2 regions of the Mycobacterium mantenii genome follow, and region 1 is predicted to be linked to the other one. Evidence: predicted binding sites of a transcription regulator. Region 1 holds the regulator's gene; the other holds the start of a gene.
What was found. The regulator LexA, encoded in region 1, represses DNA repair genes until DNA is damaged. The targets are predictions, from matches to a motif close to CGAACANNTGTTCG.

Region 1 (7,040 bases):
CCGGCGTCCTCGATGCGATGATCCCGGATTACGCCCGGGTGTTATCGCGTTTCAGCTAACAGCGTGGGCACGAAATTTGCTGATAGATATTGGTGCCGCCTGATTCGGGGGACACTTGGTAGGGCACCCTGAAGAGATTGCCGAGAGGAGGCGATCGGAGATGGCTCACCATCAAGACCCAGGTGATCAGTACCAGCCAGGGCAGGCTGGCATGTACGAGCTCGAGCTGCCGGCGCCGCAGTTGTCGACGTCCGACGGCCGCGGTCCCGTGCTGGTGCATGCCCTCGAGGGGTTTTCCGACGCCGGTCATGCCATCAAGCTGGCGGCCACGCATCTCAAGGCGGTGCTGGACACCGAACTGGTCGCGTCCTTCGCGATCGACGAATTGCTGGACTACCGTTCGCGGCGCCCGCTGATGACGTTCAAGACCGATCACTTCACCCACTACGAGGATCCCGAGCTGAGCCTGTACGCGATGCGCGACACGGTCGGCACGCCGTTCCTGTTGCTGTCCGGCATGGAACCGGACCTCAAGTGGGAGCGCTTCATCACCGCGGTGCGGTTGCTGGCCGAACGCCTCGGCGTGCGCCAGACCATCGGTCTGGGCACTGTCCCGATGGCCGTTCCGCACACCCGGCCGACCACCATGACCGCGCACTCGAACAACCCGGAGTTGATCGCCAACTTCCAGCCGTGGATCTCGGAGATCCAGGTACCCGGCAGCGCGTCCAACCTGCTGGAGTACCGGATGGGCCAGCACGGCCACGAGGTCGTCGGGTATACCGTGCACGTCCCGCACTACCTCACGCAGACCGATTACCCCGCCGCCGCGCAGGCGCTGCTCGAGCAAGTCGCCAAGACCGCGTCGCTGGAGCTGCCGCTGACGGCGCTGACGGAGGCGGCCGAGGTGATCCGGGCCAAGATCGACGAGCAGGTCGAAGCGAGCGCGGAGGTCGCTCAAGTGGTGGCCGCGCTTGAGCGCCAGTACGATGCCTTCATCGACGCTCAGGAGAACAGATCGTTACTAGCTCGCGACGAGGATCTGCCTAGCGGCGACGAGCTGGGCGCAGAGTTTGAGCGATTTCTGGCCCAACAGGCGGAGAAGAAGTTCGACGACGACGATCATGCCTGACCGACTTAGCAAGAGTCCCTAGCCACACCGGCCTTAGCCCGGCCCGACACCAAGGTTGGCGATATGACCGAGCGGAAGCGCAAAAACACGCTCCGCCCGGTGCGTGAAGTGACCGCACCCAAACTCGAGTTCCGCACCATCCACGGCTACAAACGGGCCTACCGCATCGCCGGTTCCGGGCCGGCGATCCTGCTGATCCACGGCATCGGCGACAACTCCACCACGTGGAACACCGTGCAGGCCAAGCTCGCCCAGCGTTTCACGGTGATCGCCCCGGATCTACTGGGCCACGGGCAATCCGACAAGCCGCGCGCCGACTACTCGATCGCGGCCTATGCAAACGGGATGCGTGACCTGCTCAGCGTGCTCGACATCGAGCGGGTCACCATCATCGGTCACTCGCTGGGCGGCGGCGTGGCCATGCAATTCGCCTACCAATTTCCGCATTTGGTGGAACGGCTGATCCTGGTCGGCGCCGGCGGCGTGACCAAAGACGTCAACTTCGTCCTGCGCTGGGCCTCGCTGCCGATGGGCAGCGAAGCGATCGCCCTGCTGCGGTTGCCGCTGGTGCTGCCCGCGGTTCAGCTCATGGGACGCGTCCTGGGTGTGGCGTTGGGCAGCAGCGGGCTGGGCCGCGACCTGCCCAACGTGCTGCGGATCCTCGACGATTTGCCCGAACCGACGGCGTCCGCGGCATTCAGCCGGACGCTGCGCGCGGTGGTGGATTGGCGCGGACAGATCGTCACCATGCTCGACCGCTGCTATTTGACCGAGGCCATCCCAGTACAGATCGTCTGGGGCACAAAGGATGTGGTGGTTCCGGTCCGGCACGCGTGGATGGCGCATGCCGCGATGCCCGGCTCCCGGCTCGAAATCTTCGAAGGATCGGGCCACTTCCCCTTTCACGACGACCCGGCGCGTTTCATCGACGTCGTCGAGCGCTTCATCGACTCCACCGATCCCGCCGAATACGACCAGGCCAACCTTCGCGGGTTGCTGCGCACCGGCGGCGGCGAGCGGGCCGTCTCGGGCCCCGCTCCCACTCGCGTCGCCGTGCTCAACGCCATGGGATCCGACGAGCGCAGCGCCACCTGATCACCTCGGTCGGGGCAACCGGCTCCGGCGCCGTACAGTCGGGCCATGGGGATCGACGTGACGGTGTTGCGGGTGTTCACCGATTCGGGCGGCAACTTCGGTAACCCGCTGGGCGTGGTGGACGCCCGCCAGGTCGACCCGGCGCACCGGCAGCGGCTGGCAACCCAATTGGGCTACAGCGAGACGGTTTTCGTCGACCTGCCGGCGGCCGGCTCCTCCACCGCGCACGCCAGCATTTTCACGCCGCGAACCGAACTGCCGTTCGCCGGCCACCCGACCGTCGGCGCGACGTGGTGGCTGCGCGAGGTCGGTTCGCCGATCAACACGCTGCAGGTACCGGCCGGGCTCGTGCAGGTGGGTTACGACGAACACCGCGCCAGCATCAACGCCCGCGCGCAGTGGGCACCCGACTTCGCCCTGCACGAATTCGCTTCGCCCGACGAGGTTCTGGCCGCGGATCCGGCGGACTTTCCCGACGATGCCGCCCACTACCTGTGGGCCTGGGTCGACCGCGCGGCCGGGTCGCTGCGGGTGCGCATGTTCGCCGCCAACCTCGGTGTGGTCGAGGACGAGGCAACCGGTTCGGCGGCGATGCGGATCACCGATTACCTGAGCCAGAGCCTGCGGATCACCCAGGGCAGGGGCTCGGTCATCGACACGACGTGGAGCGCCGAAGGCTGGGTCCGGGTGGCCGGGCGGGTCGTCAATGACGGTGTGAGACACCTGGACTGACGGCGTCGCACGCCCTCGGAGGGCTCAGCGCTGCCGGTGCAGCACCGCGGCGAGGTGGTCCTGCAACGGTTGCCCGACCGCACCCATCTGCACCGTGTAAGAGAGCTCGTCGCCGTCCACGCGGAAGGAACGACCCAGCGCCGTCACCTCTTTGGCACTAGGAGTCAACCCGACGGTCGTGGTCGACATTTGCATTTCGATGAGATCACCGGTGACCGAGTAGGTGCCGACCTCGATTTCGGTGATGCCGCTGGGATGCGCCAGAACCAGTTCGACGTGGCCCGGTTGGGGCACGCGAAGGTAGCCGGTTTCGGCGTGCAGCGGCTTGCCGTCGGCTGCCGCCTTGGTTTTCTGCCCGTACGCCAGAAACGGTTTGCCGACATGGGAGAACACGACTTCTTCGAGATAGTCGAAGGGCGGGATCGTCGGGTACTTACCCGCGCCCTGGCCGGACCAGGTCCCAAGCAGGGGGGCCAGCGCCGCGAGGTCGGGATGCAAGTCAGTGGGCATGGAACCGAGCCTAGCCCGCTGAGGAGCCAGCCCGGTTTTCGTCAGCCCGGGGTCGCCACTCCCCGGTGCTCCCGAAGCGCCTGGATTTCACGCTCGAAATCGTCCGCGGACTCAAAGGACCGATACACCGAGGCGAACCGCAGGTAGGCCACCTCGTCGAGGTCGCGCAGCGGCCCCAGAATGGCCAAGCCGACCTCGTGACTGGGGATCTCCGGCGAACCCGCGGCGCGCACGGTGTCTTCGACCTGCTGGGCCAGCAGATTCAGCGCGTCGTCATCGACCTGACGCCCCTGGCAAGCCCGGCGCACGCCGCTGATGACCTTCTCCCTGCTGAACGGCTCGGTGACGCCACTGCGTTTCACCACCGCCAGGACGGCGGTCTCCACGGTGGTGAACCGTCGTCCGCACTCGGGACAGGATCGGCGGCGGCGGATCGCCTGCCCTTCATCGGTTTCGCGCGAGTCGATCACCCGGGAGTCGGGATGACGGCAGAACGGACAATGCATGACCGCTCCTTCACCGTGACGAGGTACCGCAGGACTCTGAGCGTACCCGCGCGCTGACCTGCACGGCTAATGGAGCCGCCCGACGTACGGCCTCACCACTCGCGTCCGAGGGCGCCCGTCCAGAGTCGCTTTCGCACAACGGCTGTCAGCCGACCGGGGCGATCAGGGCCTGACCCGCCATCAGGGTGGGCGAGTGCAAATCGTTCAGTTCACGGATGCGGTCGGCGACCTGAGTGGTCGGCGCGTCGGGCGCCACCCGGTGCGCGAAGTCCTGAAGCGACTCCCCCGCGTCGACGCGGACGACGGCGAGCCGGTCCGGAACGTGCGCCGCCGACGTCGTGGAGTCACCGTTGAGCGCCTGGCCGACGTTCGCGACCAGACCCAGCCACAGCGTGATCGCCCCGGCGGCCAGTGCCAACCCGATGGTCGAAGCCCAGGTGGCCGAACGCCTGCGGTGGGGAGCTACGGACATTGCCACCCCGGTGCCGTAGTAGCGCGTCGGCGCAACCGCCGGCCGCGACGGCGCGGGCCTGCGAGGCCGGGTCAGGCCGTCTCGTCCATATCGAGCACCCTGGACGGGACCGTTGATCGGGCGCCGAAGACTGCTGGTACGCGGCGCAGGCGTGTGGATGACTGTCATCTTCGTTCCTCCGGTCAACTAACTCTCGCTCGTGTGTTCGACTCTAATCGCTTGTATGTTCGAAGCCCGAACATTTGAGCGAAGCGTGTCGCACGAGCAAACGCTAGATCACACCACCGACAAACTTCGCCGGTCACTGTTGGGCCTGCAGTTCAAATACCCGATATCCCCAAAAGTTACACACGTGTGATTCACCGGCTATAGGGTCTTGATCCACCAGCGGCAGGGACTTTTGGCCCTCATGCGCCCCAGGCGACACGCTACTCGAACACATGTTTGATTCTTGTTCGCGGTACCGCTACATTCAGTGCCATGGGCGACAGCAACGACAATTCACCGGCCGATCCCGACGGCCGGTTGCACTCCGTCGATACCTCGCTGACCGAACGGCAGCGCACCATTCTGAATGTCATCCGCGCCTCGGTCACCAGCCGCGGCTACCCGCCGAGCATCAGGGAGATCGGCGACGCCGTCGGTCTGACGTCGACGTCGTCGGTGGCGCACCAGCTGCGCACCCTGGAGCGCAAGGGGTACCTGCGCCGCGACCCGAACCGCCCGCGCGCGGTCGACGTCCGCGGGGCCGACGACGACGTGGCGGCGCCCGCCACCGAGGTGGCCGGGTCGGATGCCCTGCCGGAGCCCACGTTCGTCCCGGTGCTCGGGCGCATCGCGGCCGGCGGCCCCATCCTTGCCGAAGAGGCCGTCGAAGATGTCTTTCCCCTACCGCGCGAATTGGTCGGCGAAGGAACGCTTTTCCTGCTCAAGGTGGTCGGAGACTCGATGGTCGAGGCCGCGATCTGTGACGGCGACTGGGTGGTGGTGCGTCAGCAGAACGTCGCCGACAACGGCGACATCGTCGCGGCGATGCTTGACGGCGAGGCCACCGTCAAGACATTCAAACGCGCCGGCGGTCAGGTGTGGCTGATGCCGCACAACCCGGCGTTCGACCCCATCCCCGGCAATGACGCGAGCGTGCTGGGCAAGGTTGTCACGGTCATCCGCAAGGTGTGACCCGCCCAGGCCGAATCAGTCGGCCCTGGTGAAGCCGTTGGCCAACGCGACTTCTTCGCTCGACAGCCAGATCTCGGCGAGCGTGTCCTGATACAGGTCGCTGCCCGGCGTGTAATACAGGCCGTAACGAGCGCTGGCCTTGATCGGGTACCCCTCGGGCGCCTGGTACGGGTCATCGAGCGGCAGGTGAATCGTGGGGCGTCCGTCCGGGCCCGCCAAACCGTTCTCCGAGCCGTCCTCGTCGTCCGCGGCGGCGTGCCGACCGCTTCGTGCCAGCGTCCCGGCCGCGACCGCACCGGCTCCCGTCCCGACGTCCGCGGGGGTCTCCTCTAGGGACTCGACGTCCTGCTCCGGCGTTGCGAGCTCGTGGTATTCGTCCTCGGGCTCGGCGGTTTCCAGGGCGCCGGTCACGGCTTCGGTGTCCGGCGGGGTGTGCGGAACGGCGACGTCGGCATACTCGTCCTCGGCATACTCCGTGTCCGCGTAGCCAGCATCGTATTCATCCGCGTCGACGTATGCGGCGTCGTCGGCCGTCTCGGACTCGGCGACCTCGGGAACGCCGTCGGTGTAGTCGGTGTAGTCGGCTCCGGCATCGGCATAGTCGGCCTCCGACAGCATCTCCTCGGAGACGACCGGGATGGAGTCGGTGACGATCGCGTCGGGATCAGCGTCGGTGAACCCGTATTCACTCTCGGCCGGCATCTGACGTTGCCAGCTGACCCGCGCGGCCTCCGGTGCCGGTTCGGGCTGCTGCGGCGCGCTCAGCCGGAGCGGCTCGGCGTCGAGGTCGGAATCGTCCCGCCCCCAGGGCCCTTCGGCGTCATAACCGAAATCCCCGCCGTGCTCGGGCGCGTAGCCCGCGGCGTCCTCGTGCCCGGACCGGCGCCGGCGCCAGACGAACAGCATCCACACCAACAGCACGAGCAGCGCCAGCACCGGAATTGCGGCCATCAGCCACCACCAGTGCCAGGTGAATTTCTTGGGATGCGCCGGCACGGCCGAAGTGCTCGGCTGATTCTGGCCCGACACCTGCAGGCCCGACAGCAACGGCGCCAGGTTGGCCGGTTCCGTAGTGAACGTGTTCTTCGCCCGGTTCCACGAAATCTTGCCGCCGGTGAACTGCTGCGAGATCACATCGCCGCTCACGGACTGGTCGCCGACCGGCGCACCCAGTTTGCCGGCGGGGGCGCGCAGCTTGTCCCATGCGGCCCTCATCGCCCCGCGCACGACGAACGCGCCGTGGTCGGAGGTCCAGAAGATGACCGGCTTGTCGGCGGCGGAGAAAGTGCAGATGCGGCTGGAAGGCCCGATGCCGCCGTCGGTTTCGTTGGTGGTGGGGAATCCCAGGTCGCTGCCGACCGGTCCGCCGAGCGACTCGTATTTGGCCAGGATGTCGCTCTCGACGGCGTTTGCG
Region 2 (7,040 bases), 3.0 Mb from region 1:
CCGGGTTACGGTGGCCGCTGTTGTAGACCTTGTTGACGGCCGCGGTGAACTGCTCGTTGAACTCTTTGCCGCTGATCGAGCCGGGGATACTGTCGGACACGTCGCCGTTGATCCAGTTCACCGGCGCCAACATGTACGTCGACTTCGCCATCGACTCCGGTTTGCCGTTGTACCAGCCGGCGTTGATCTCCTGGACGCCGGGCAACACCTCGACCTGCTTGCCGAGTTCGGCGGCCAGCGGGGCGGCGGTCTGCTGCGCCCGGGTCATGGTGGAGGCGTAGACGGCGTCGTAGTCCTTGCGGCCCAGTTGGTGCGCGATCTGTTCGGCCTGCCCTTTGCCCTCCGGGCTCAGACCCGGGCCCGGCACCTCGGTGTCGATGGTGCCGCTGGCGTTGGCCTCCGACTGGGCGTGCCGGATGAACGTCACCGTGATGGACCGCGCCTGGGGGGAGGAGCCGCCGCAGCCGGCGACCATCATCATGGCGGTGAGCGCGGCCAGCGCGACCGCGGCCTTTTTGATCATGCTGCGCTTGGGCATGGCGATTAGCCTGCCCTGCCGACGGCTCCGGTGGGAAGGGTTTGCGATGGTTACGTGCAGAAAATCCTCGAAAGGAGACTTCCATGGCGATTGATCCGAGTGCCGTCGGCGCGGTCACCGAACCAATGCAGTTCGAATGGAACGACCGGGACACGCTGCTCTACGCGCTCGGTGTCGGCGCCGGGATCGACGACCTGGCTTTCACCACCGAGAACAGCCACGACATCGACCAGCAGGTGCTGCCCACCTACGCGGTGATCTGCTGCCCGGCCTTCGGCGCGGGCGGCCTGGTCGGAAAGTTCAACTGGGCCATGCTGTTACACGGATCGCAGAGCATCCGCCTGCATGCACCGCTGCCGCCCGCGGGAAGGCTTTCGGTGGTTTCCGAGGTCGCCGACATCCAGGACAAGGGCGAGGGCAAGAACGCGATCCTGGTGTTGCGCGGCCGTGGCACCGAGCCGGAGTCCGGGCAGCTGATCGCCGAGACGCTCACCACCCTGGTCATCCGGGGCGAGGGCGGCTTCGGGGGCATGCCGGGTCAGCGGCCGGTCGCACCCGAATTCCCCGACCGCGAGCCCGACGCCCGCATCGCCCTGCCCACCCGCGAAGACCAGGCGCTGATCTACCGGCTCTCCGGTGACCGCAACCCGCTGCACAGCGACCCGTGGTTCGCCCGCGAGATGGCCGGTTTCCCCAAGCCGATCCTGCACGGACTGTGCAGCTACGGGGTTGCGGGTCGCGCGCTGGTGGCCGAGCTCGGCCAGGGCGTCGCGGCCAACGTCACCTCGATCGCCGCGCGGTTCACCTCGCCGGTGTTCCCGGGCGAGACGCTGACCACGCTGATCTGGCGCACCGAGCCGGGTAAGGCGGTGTTCCGCACCGAGGCTTCCGGTGCCGAAGGATCGGAGGCCGGTCGGGTGGTACTCGACGACGGCGCGGTGGAATACGCCTAGCCCTGATGGCGGCGGCCCGCTTGCGACCGCCGCTAGCCCTGATGGCGGCGGCCCGCTTGCGACCGCCGCTAGCGCGCCAGCTGATCGGCCAGCCGGTCGGTGAATTCGGCGGCTAGGGTGGGACTGTCCAGCGCGAACAGCGCCGCGGTGGCGCGGTCGCCGTCGTCGCTGTGCCGCACCAGGATCGGCACGCCATCGGCGCGCACGGCGTCGAACGCGTCCTCGTCGGTGATGTCGTCGCCGAGGTAGACCGGCGTCAGCGGACCCGACTCGGCCTCGTGCAGGTGGTCGATCACCCAGCGCAGCGTTTTCCCCTTGTCCCAGTCCAGGTCTGGGCGCAGCTCGATGACCTCGCGGCCGGTGGTCACCCGAAGCGCGTCGCGGCGGCCCGCGGCGCGCACCGCCGCCAGCACCTCGCCGACACGGTCACGCGCGGCATTGCGGTAGTGCACGGCGACCCCGAATCGCTTGTGCTCCACCACAACACCGGGGATCGCGCCCAGCCGGTCGCGCAGCTGCCCGGCCGCCTGTTCGAGCACCGGGATGGCGGCGGCCGCGTCGTCGTTCTGGTGGTGGCTGCCGTCGGGTGCGGTCAGCTCGAAACCGTGGCTACCCGCATACCAGATACCCGGTACGCCAACGCGTTTCGTCACGTCGGCCAAGTCGCGGCCGGACAGCACCGCGACCGGGCAGCGGGTGGCCAGCTTGCCCAGCGCCTCGGTGGCCCCGGCGACGGGCCGCGCCGCGTCCGGATCGTCGACGATGTCCGAGAGCGTGCCGTCGAAATCGAAGAACACGGCCGGTCGCCGGGTGGCCGGGCCATCGGCGGCGCCTGTCAGGGCCTGCAACGCATCGGGCAGCTGCGACATCCGGTGATCCCCGGTCCGTACGGTGATGTCGCCGAGGTCCCCGACCACCGCGTCGGCCCCGGCCTCACCCAGTGCGTCGCCCTGCCCGCCCGGGTCGACGCCGATCACCAACGCGAACCCCGCGGCGCGCGCGGCCTCGACACCCGCGGCGCCCCCGGCGACCACGACGCAGCGGCCGGGGCGCACCGTCAGCCGGTCGGCGGCCTGCACCGGGCCGTCGGCCGCGATGACGGCAGTGCCCAACCCGTTCTCCCGCAGTTGGGCCGCCAACGTCGAGCCGAGCGCGCCGTCGGCGTCGAAGAGCACCGCGTCATGGCGGCGCGGGTCGATGATAACCGGCCCCGACTTGCCCATGACCAACCTTCTCACGGTGGTTGGTCTTCCGGCGAACGGATCAGTGGCGCGCTTGCCCCGGCGCCGACGGATGCGTCGGCGGCACGGGCCGAACCACCGGGCGCGCGGGACGCTTGCGCCGGTTGAACAGCAGCACGGAGTCGTCGCCGAGCGCCACCAGTCGCGCCATGCCCAGCTCGATGCCGGCGGCCAGCTGCTTGACGTCGAACGCGTCGCCCTGTTCGGCGGTGATCCCGAAGACCAGTTCGTCGCCGTAGCTCAACACCGCGACGCCGGTGTGCAGCGCCGTGGCGGTCGGGGGGATCGGCAGCAGCCGTTCCAGCGTCTGGCCCATCACCTGAAGCCGACGGCGCGGCCCCGGCGCGTTGGTGGCCAACGTCACGATGGCGCGCTGCGGCAGGCGGGAGAGCAACTGTAAGACGTTGCTGCGCAACACGGTTGGCAGGAAGCCGATCGCCGACTCCACGATGCCGGCCGGTCGCGGCTGGGCGCTTTGCTTGGCCTGCCACCTGGTGTGCACCGTCTGCAAGCGCCGCACCGGGTCGTCGTGTTCGACGGGCAGGTGCGAGAGCATGGCCGAGCGGACCGGCATCGGAGCCAGGGTGCGCAGCGAGTCGGCCCGCGGCTCCTCGCCGCGGCCGAGCAGCGCGGTGCGGAACCCCTCGGTGATGGCGGCGAGCGCGACATCGTTGGCGCTGACTTTGAACTTGCGGCAGACGCTGTCGACGTCGGCGATCGGGACCCGCACCGTGCTGTAGCGCTGGGACGTGGTGGCCGCGTCGGTACGCACGGCCGGCCACATCGCACCGACCAGGGTGGCGGTGACGTTGCCGGCGACCGACGACGCCCGCCACAGCGCCTCCGCCCAGCCCGGTTTGTCCACCGGCGGTGGCGAAACCTGCTTGCCCGCAGCGTTGTTGGCAAAGGTATCGGCGTCGGCGTCGTCGCACAGCCGGCTGATCAGGCGCGCGGCCGAGTTGCCGTCGAGCAGGCCGTGATGGGTTTTCATCAGGATCGCCCAGCGGTTGCCCTTGAGGCCTTCGATGACCCAGCACTCCCACGGCGGCCGGTCCAGATCCAGGGGCCGTTCCAGGGCGTAGGCGATGGCCCGGGACAGCTCGGCCTCGTCACCGGGGTGGGGAATCGCCACCCGGCGCACATGGTGGGCCAGGTTGAAGTCCGGGCAGTCGACCCACGCCTGGCTCAGCGGATGCGCGCGGAGCAGCTGCGTGCAGCGCGCGATCGGCTGGATACGTTCCGCCAGAAGGCGTTTCAGCCGCTCGTAGTCGGGCGCGACGCCGCCGACGATGGCGACCGCCCCGATCGCCAGGCTCGCGTGCTGGTCCGGGTCATGGGCTTGAAGGAATGCCGTATCCAGTGTCTGTGCCATGCCCGGTCCCCGTTGTAGTCCGCTTCTTTGAACTTGTACCAGTATCTGTGCAGCGCGTGATCCGCGGTAGTACCCGCAGCGTTAAGACCTTGTTTAGGAGTTGAAGATCGGTTTAACAACGGTTGTACTGAGCCGGGGTTAATCGAACATCAGTTCGATATACTCGGGCGGGTGGGCTGGTTTAACGGGCCGCCGAGTTGGGCGGAAATGGAGCGGGTGCTCGACAGCAAGCCGCGCCATGCCGGCGTGCCGGTGGTGCCCGGGGAGGACGCCCCACTGTCGCCCAAGCGTGGAACCTACCGGCCTCCGGATGACGGGCGGGCGCCCCGCTCGTCCGTCGCTTATGCCGAACTGCACGCGCATTCGGCGTTCAGCTTTCTCGACGGGGCGAGCACGCCCGAGGAGCTGGCCGAGGAGGCGGCCCGGCTGGACCTGCGCGCCCTGGCGCTCACCGATCACGACGGCCTGTACGGGGCGGTGCGGTTCGCCGAAGCGGCGGCCGAACTCGACCTGCACACCGTGTTCGGCGCCGAACTGTCGCTTGGCCCCGGTGCCCGCACCGAGCAGCCCGATCCACCCGGCCCGCACCTGCTGGTGCTGGCCCGCGGGGCGGAGGGCTACCGGCGGTTGTCGCGGCAACTGGCCGCGGCGCATCTGGCCGGCGGTGAGAAGGGCAAGCCCCGTTACGATGTCGACGCGCTGACCGAGGCCGCCGGCGGGCACTGGCACATCCTGACCGGCTGTCGCAAAGGGCATGTGCGACAAGCGCTTTCCGAGGGCGGCCCACCGGCGGCCGAGCGGGCACTGGCCGACCTGGTGGACCGGTTCGGCGCTCACCGGGTCAGTATCGAGCTGACCCATCACGGTCAACCGCTCGACGACGAACGCAACGCCGCGCTGGCCGCGCTGGCCCCACGCTTCGGGGTCGGCGTCGTCGCCACCACCGGCGCGCATTTCGCGGCGCCGTCGCGGCGCCGGCTGGCGATGGCGATGGGCGCCATCCGGGCGCGGCAGTCCCTGGATTCGGCCGCCGGTTGGCTGGCCCCGCTGGGCGGTTCGCACCTGCGCTCCGGCGCGGAGATGGCCCGGCTGTTCGCCCAGCGGCCCGACGTGGTGGCCGCGGCCGCCGACCTGGGTGAGCAGTGCGCGTTCGGGCTGGCGCTCATCGCGCCGCAGCTGCCGCCGTTCGACGTGCCCGCCGGGCGCACCGAGGACAGCTGGCTGCGGCAGTTGACCATGGCCGGCGCGCGCGACCGCTACGGATCGGCCGAAAGTGCGCCACGCGCGTATTCCCAGATCGAACACGAGCTGAAAGTCATTGCCCAGCTGACATTTCCGGGATATTTCCTGGTGGTGCACGACATCGCCCGGTTCTGCCGGGACAACAACATTCTGTGCCAGGGCCGGGGATCGGCCGCCAACTCCGCGGTCTGTTACGCCCTCGGCGTCACGGCCGTCGACCCGGTGGCCAACGAGCTGCTGTTCGAGCGTTTTCTGTCGCCGGCCCGCGACGGGCCGCCCGACATCGACATGGACATCGAGTCCGATCAGCGCGAAAAGGTGATCCAGTACGTCTACGACAAATACGGCCGCGACTACGCCGCCCAGGTCGCCAACGTCATCACCTACCGGGGCAAGATCGCGGTGCGCGACATGGCCCGCGCCCTGGGCTTCTCGCAGGGCCAGCAGGACGCGTGGAGCAAGCAGATCAGCCACTGGAGCGGGCTGGCCGACTCACCCGATGTGGAGGGCATCCCCGAACCGGTGGTCGATTTGGCGAACCAGATCCGGAACCTGCCGCGGCACATGGGGATTCATTCCGGCGGCATGGTGATCTGCGACCGCCCGATCGCCGACGTGTGCCCGGTGGAGTGGGCGCGCATGGAGAATCGCAGCGTCCTGCAGTGGGACAAAGACGACTGTGCGGCAATCGGTTTGGTGAAGTTCGACCTGCTCGGGCTGGGGATGCTCTCGGCGCTGCACTATGCCATCGACCTGGTGGCCGAGCACAAGGGGATCGAGGTGGACCTGGCCCGCCTCGACCTCTCCGAGCCGGCGGTGTACGAGATGCTGGCCCGCGCCGATTCCGTCGGCGTGTTCCAGGTGGAGTCGCGCGCGCAGATGGCCACCCTGCCGCGGCTGAAGCCGCGGGTGTTCTACGACCTGGTGGTGGAGGTCGCGCTGATCCGCCCCGGCCCCATCCAGGGCGGCTCGGTGCACCCCTACATCCGGCGGCGCAACGGTCTCGACCCAGTCGTCTACGACCACCCGTCCATGGAGCCGGCGCTGCGAAAGACGCTGGGAGTGCCGCTCTTTCAGGAGCAGTTGATGCAGCTCGCGGTCGACTGCGCCGGATTCTCGGCCGCCGAGGCCGATCAGCTGCGCCGCGCCATGGGCTCCAAGCGGTCGACCGAACGCATGCGACGGCTGCGCGGCCGGTTCTACGAGGGCATGCGCGCACTGCACGGTGCCGACGACGAGGTGATCGACCGCACCTACGAAAAGCTGGAGGCCTTCGCCAATTTCGGCTTCCCGGAAAGCCATGCGCTGAGCTTCGCGTCGCTGGTGTTCTACTCGTCGTGGTTCAAGCTGCACCACCCGGCGGCGTTCTGTGCGGCGCTGCTGCGCGCCCAGCCGATGGGGTTCTACTCGCCGCAGTCGCTGGTGGCCGACGCGCGCCGGCACGGCGTGACGGTGCACGGCCCGGACGTCAACGCCAGCCTGGCGCACGCCACCCTCGAGAACGACGGGACGGAGGTCCGCCTCGGCCTGGGTGCGGTCCGCCACATCGGCGACGATCTGGCCGAACAACTCGTCGACGAGCGAAAAGTCAACGGCCCGTTCACCTCTCTGCTGGACCTGACGACCCGATTGCAGCTCTCGGTGCCGCAGACCGAGGCGCTGGCGACGGCGGGGGCGCTGGGCTGCTTCGACAT

Region 2: a site for LexA is predicted at 4,248-4,261, ahead of G6N50_RS14815 (error-prone DNA polymerase). Genes of this name have one in related genera too.

The regions. Positions count from the first base shown of each region.
Region 1 covers NZ_AP022590.1:349,643-356,682, reverse strand. The annotation lists gene G6N50_RS01770 (proteasome assembly chaperone family protein) at 161-1,132, shown strand; gene G6N50_RS01765 (alpha/beta fold hydrolase) at 1,196-2,227, shown strand; gene G6N50_RS01760 (PhzF family phenazine biosynthesis protein) at 2,273-2,959, shown strand; gene G6N50_RS01755 (peroxynitrite isomerase) at 2,984-3,469, opposite strand; gene nrdR (transcriptional regulator NrdR) at 3,511-3,975, opposite strand; gene G6N50_RS01745 (LysM peptidoglycan-binding domain-containing protein) at 4,121-4,615, opposite strand; gene lexA (transcriptional repressor LexA) at 4,928-5,626, shown strand; gene G6N50_RS01735 (LGFP repeat-containing protein) at 5,642-7,040, opposite strand, start outside.
Region 2 covers NZ_AP022590.1:3,325,063-3,332,102, reverse strand. The annotation lists gene G6N50_RS14835 (histidine phosphatase family protein) at 1-538, opposite strand, end outside; gene G6N50_RS14830 (MaoC family dehydratase) at 622-1,491, shown strand; gene otsB (trehalose-phosphatase) at 1,560-2,714, opposite strand; gene G6N50_RS14820 (wax ester/triacylglycerol synthase domain-containing protein) at 2,755-4,104, opposite strand; gene G6N50_RS14815 (error-prone DNA polymerase) at 4,276-7,040, shown strand, end outside.